2 regions of the Streptomyces sp. NPDC046759 genome follow, and region 1 is predicted to be linked to the other one. Evidence: riboswitches for the same ligand, from Rfam matches in the RefSeq annotation. Region 1 holds a riboswitch; the other holds the start of a gene.

Region 1 (2,184 bases):
GGTGTAGGTGCGCAGGATGGTGGGGATGCGAACGGTCACGCTCATGCGAGGCCAGCCTCTCGGAAGGAGTCCAGGGTCGGGCGGATGGTGGCGGTGAGACCGGTGCCGGCCACCGCGTCGAGGGTCTTCAGGCCGTCGCCGGTGTTGAGGACCACCGTGGTCTTCGCCGGGTCCAGGACGCCGTCCTCGAGCAGCTTGCGGGTGACGCCGACGGTCACCCCGCCCGCCGTCTCCGCGAAGATGCCCTCGGTACGGGCCAGCAGCTTGATGGCGTCCACGACCTGCTCGTCCGTCACGTCCTCCACGGCACCGCCGGTGCGGCGCGCGATGTCCAGCACGTAGGGGCCGTCGGCCGGGTTGCCGATCGCCAGGGACTTGGCGATGGTGTTCGGCTTCTGCGGGCGGACCACGTCGTGCCCGGCCTTGAAGGCGGTGGACACCGGCGAGCAGCCCTCGGCCTGCGCGCCGAAGATCTTGTACGGCCTGTCCTCGACCAGACCCAGCTTGATCAGCTCCTGCAGACCCTTGTCGATCTTGGTGAGCTGGGAACCGGAGGCGATCGGGACCACGATCTGGTCGGGCAGCCGCCAGCCGAGCTGCTCGCAGATCTCGTACGCCAGGGTCTTGGACCCCTCCGCGTAGTACGGCCGCAGGTTGACGTTGACGAAGCCCCAGCCCTCGCCGGCCGGGTCGCCGATCAGCTCGGAGCAGAAGCGGTTCACGTCGTCGTAGTTGCCCTCGATGCCGACGAGCTCGCCGCCGTAGACCGCGGCCATGACGACCTTGCCCTGCTCCAGGTCGTGCGGGATGAACACGCAGGAGCGGAAGCCGGCGCGGGCCGCGGCGGCGCCGACGGCACCGGCGAGGTTGCCGGTGGAGGAGCAGGACAGGGTGGTGAAGCCGAAGGCGCGGGCGGCCTCCAGGGCCTGCGCGACCACGCGGTCCTTGAAGGAGTGCGTCGGGTTGCCGGAGTCGTCCTTGACGAACAGGCCGCCGGTGACGCCGAGTTCGGCGGCGAGGTTGTCCGCCTTGACGAGTTTGGTCCAGCCCGGGTTCAGGTTCGGCTTGTCGGCCACGTCGGCCGGGACGGGCAGCAGCGGCGCGTAGCGCCAGATGTTCGCGGGGCCGGCCTCGATGCGGCGGCGCAGTTCCTCGGTGTCGTGGGCGGAGAAGTCGTAGGCGATCTCCAGCGGGCCGAAACACTCCTCGCAGGCGAAGACCGGGCCGAGCGGGACGCGGTGACCGCACTCGCGACAGCTCAGGGCCGCGGCGGGACCGAGGTCGACGGTGGAACTGCTGGAGTTTGCAACTGTCTGCACAGCCATGGAGGCGAGGCCCTTTCTCCTCATCTTCCTCACGACGCATCTCGCCGTGAGACGGATTTGGCACCTTCCCTAGCCGGGAGCCTCGCTGCGAAGACGAGTACCGGCTGGAGGGTTGCCGGGGCTTCATCGGGCCGTGTCCCTCTGCCCCTCTGGATGAGCGGTATGCGGTTGTGAACGCGCGCGGACCCCCGACATGCGATGGTCATCGGCGTTGTTCAAGACTGTAACCGAAGGCCAGGACAGTTGAGATAGTCGTCCGAACCGCGAGATGGATCACACAGTCGACCCATGTGATCACGAACAGTGAGGAGCCGCAGACCGTGCTGGAAGAAGTCGAGCGCTGGCTGGCCACCCGCTCCTGGTCCGTGGCCGATCGCCCGCTCCACCGCATACTCGCCGCCAAACAGCGCACGGGCCAGACGATCAGCGTCGTGCTGCCCGCGCTCAACGAGGAGGAGACGGTCGGTGACATCGTCGCGGTCATCCGTCAGGACCTCGTCGAGCAGGTCCCGCTCGTCGACGAGATCGTGGTCGTCGACTCCGGCTCCACCGACCGCACCTCGGCGGTCGCCGCCGCCGCGGGCGCGCGGGTCGTTCACCGGGACGAGATCCTGCCCAGGCTTCCCGCCGTTCCCGGAAAAGGTGAGGTGCTGTGGCGCTCGCTGCTGGTGACCGGCGGCGACATCGTCTGCTTCATCGACGCCGACCTCAGGGAGTTCTCCTCCGACTTCGTCTCCGGGATCGTCGGCCCGCTGCTCACCGAACCGGACGTGGACCTGGTCAAGGCGATGTACGACCGCCCGCTGGCGGGGGCGGCCGGCCAGGGCGGCCGGGTCACCGAGCTGATGGCCCGTCCGCT
Region 2 (2,184 bases), on a different contig from region 1:
GCCGGCCTCGGTGAGGGCCTTGCAGGCCGACGCGATGGAGTAGGCGCCGATGACGTTCGGGGAGCCGGCCTCGTGCCGGGCCGCGCTCTCGTGCCACTCCACGTCCACGCCGCCGTCCTGACGCCGGGTCACCTTGCGGCTGGCGCCGCCGCCCGCGAGGTAGGGCTCGGCCGCGCGCAGCCAGTCGGCACGGCCGGCCAGGACGCCGGAGCCGAAGGGGGCGTACAGCTTGTGGCCCGAGAAGGCGACCCAGTCGACGTCCAGGTCCCGGACGTCGACCGGGTGGTGCGGGGCGAGCTGGGCGGCGTCGAGGACGACACGGGCGCCGTGGGCGTGCGCGGCGGCGGCCAGCTCGCGTACCGGCCACAGTTCGCCGGTGACGTTGGAGGCGCCGGTGACGCAGACCAGGGCCGGGCCGTGCGGGGTGCGGTCGGCGAGGGCCCGCTCCAGGGTCGTGACGGCCTGCTGCGGGGTGCGCGGCGCATCGAGGTAGGTGACCTCCGCGTCCTGCCAGGGCAGCAACGAGGCGTGGTGCTCGGTCTCGAAGACGAACACCTGGCAGCCGGCGGGGAGGGCACGGGCGAGCAGGTTGAGGGAGTCCGTGGTGGAGCGGGTGAAGATCACCTGGTCGTCGGTCCGGCAGCCGAGGAACGCGGCGACCGTCCTGCGGGCGTTCTCGAACAGGTCGGTGGAGAGCTGGGAGAGGTAGCCGGCGCCGCGGTGGACGCTGCCGTAGTACGGCGCGTAGGCGGCCACGTCGTCCCAGACGCGCTGCAGGGCGGGGGCGCTGGCCGCGTAGTCGAGGGCCGCGTAGGCGACCTCGCCGCCGGTGACGAGGGGGACGGTGACGTCGCGGCCCAGAACGGGCAGCGCCTCCGAAAGGTCACGGCAGACGGACCGGTCGGCGGCAGCGGTGAAGACGGAGAAGACGGACATGACTGAACTCCCGTGAAGGCAGGCGGAATCCGCCACGCGAGCGGGCACGCTCGAGCGTGGGCGGGTGAAAGGGGTGTGCGGAGGCGGGGCTCTGCGGCCCTATCGCATTCGCTTGCTCACGGAAGGCTCCCTCGAACGACCAGGACCCCTGGCCCCACACTTGTGAAAAGCGTGCGAGGGGTCCGCGCTTGCCGTGAACCCTGCTGTCCACGACCTGGTCCTCACCCGGGGCACCCCGCCACGGACGGAGGGTTGCCGGACAGCCGGCCGGGGCCGAATGGCTGTCACTCATGACCTGGTTCAGTATCCTGCCACACGATCTTCGATGCGCAAGGCGCAGTCCGCCATCCGGACTGCGCCTTGCCTCGCGTGGTGCCGCGGTCAGCGGTTGGTGGCGGTCACCCACCGCTCCAGTGCCCGCTTCGCCGCGCCCGAGTCGATGGACTCGGCGGCCCGGACCATGCCGGCCCGCAGCTGCTCGGCGAGCGGGGCGTCGGTCGGCCGGAGGGCCACCAGGGCCGCCGCGGAGTTCAGCAGGACGGCGTCCCGCACCGGGCCCTGTTCGCCGTCCAGCAGGCGGCGGGCGACCTCCGCGTTGTACGACGGGTCGCCGCCGCGCAGCGCCTCCACGGGGACGAGACCGATGCCGACGTCACGCGGGTCGAAGCTCTCCTCGGTGACCTTGCCGTCGCGGACGACCCAGACGTGGGACGTGGACGTCGTGGTCAGCTCGTCCAGGCCGTCGTCGCCGCGGAAGACCAGCGAGGAGTTGCCGCGCTCGGCGAGCACGCCCGCGACGATCGGCGCCTCGTGGGCGACCGCCACGCCCACCGCCTGGGCGCGCACCTTGGCCGGGTTGGTCAGCGGGCCGAGCAGGTTGAAGACCGTCCGGATGCCCAACTGGCCGCGCGCGGCGCCGACATGACGCAGCGCCGGGTGGAACTTCACCGCGAAGCAGAAGGTGATGCCGGCCTCGTCCGCGACCTCGGCCACCCGCCGGGGCGGCAGGTCGAGGTTGACGCCCAGCTTCTCCAGGACGTCGGAGGAACCGGAGGCGGAGGACGCGGCGCGGTTGCCGTGCTTCACGACCTTCGCCCCGGTACCGGCGACGACCAGCGACGACATGGTGGAGATGTTCACCGTCCTGGCCCCGTCGCCGCCCGTGCCGACGATGTCGACGGTATGGCCGGGCACCTCGATGACGTTGGCGTGCTCGTACATCGTGCGGACCAGACCGGTGATCTCCTG

The links. Region 1 has a riboswitch for S-adenosylmethionine ahead of thrC (threonine synthase). Riboswitches for the same ligand answer to the same signal wherever they lie in the genome.
Region 2: another riboswitch for S-adenosylmethionine. It lies ahead of ABZ919_RS25150 (aminotransferase class V-fold PLP-dependent enzyme); the one in region 1 lies ahead of thrC (threonine synthase).

The regions. Positions count from the first base shown of each region.
Region 1 is NZ_JBEYYJ010000027.1:113,712-115,895, forward strand. Features, by position in the region: gene ABZ919_RS31040 (MoaD/ThiS family protein) at 1-45, opposite strand, end outside; gene thrC (threonine synthase) at 42-1,325, opposite strand; SAM riboswitch class I at 1,343-1,485, opposite strand; gene ABZ919_RS31050 (glucosyl-3-phosphoglycerate synthase) at 1,646-2,184, shown strand, end outside.
Region 2 is NZ_JBEYYJ010000019.1:171,618-173,801, forward strand. Features, by position in the region: gene ABZ919_RS25150 (aminotransferase class V-fold PLP-dependent enzyme) at 1-936, opposite strand, end outside; SAM riboswitch class IV at 1,116-1,232, opposite strand; gene trpD (anthranilate phosphoribosyltransferase) at 1,318-2,184, opposite strand, start outside.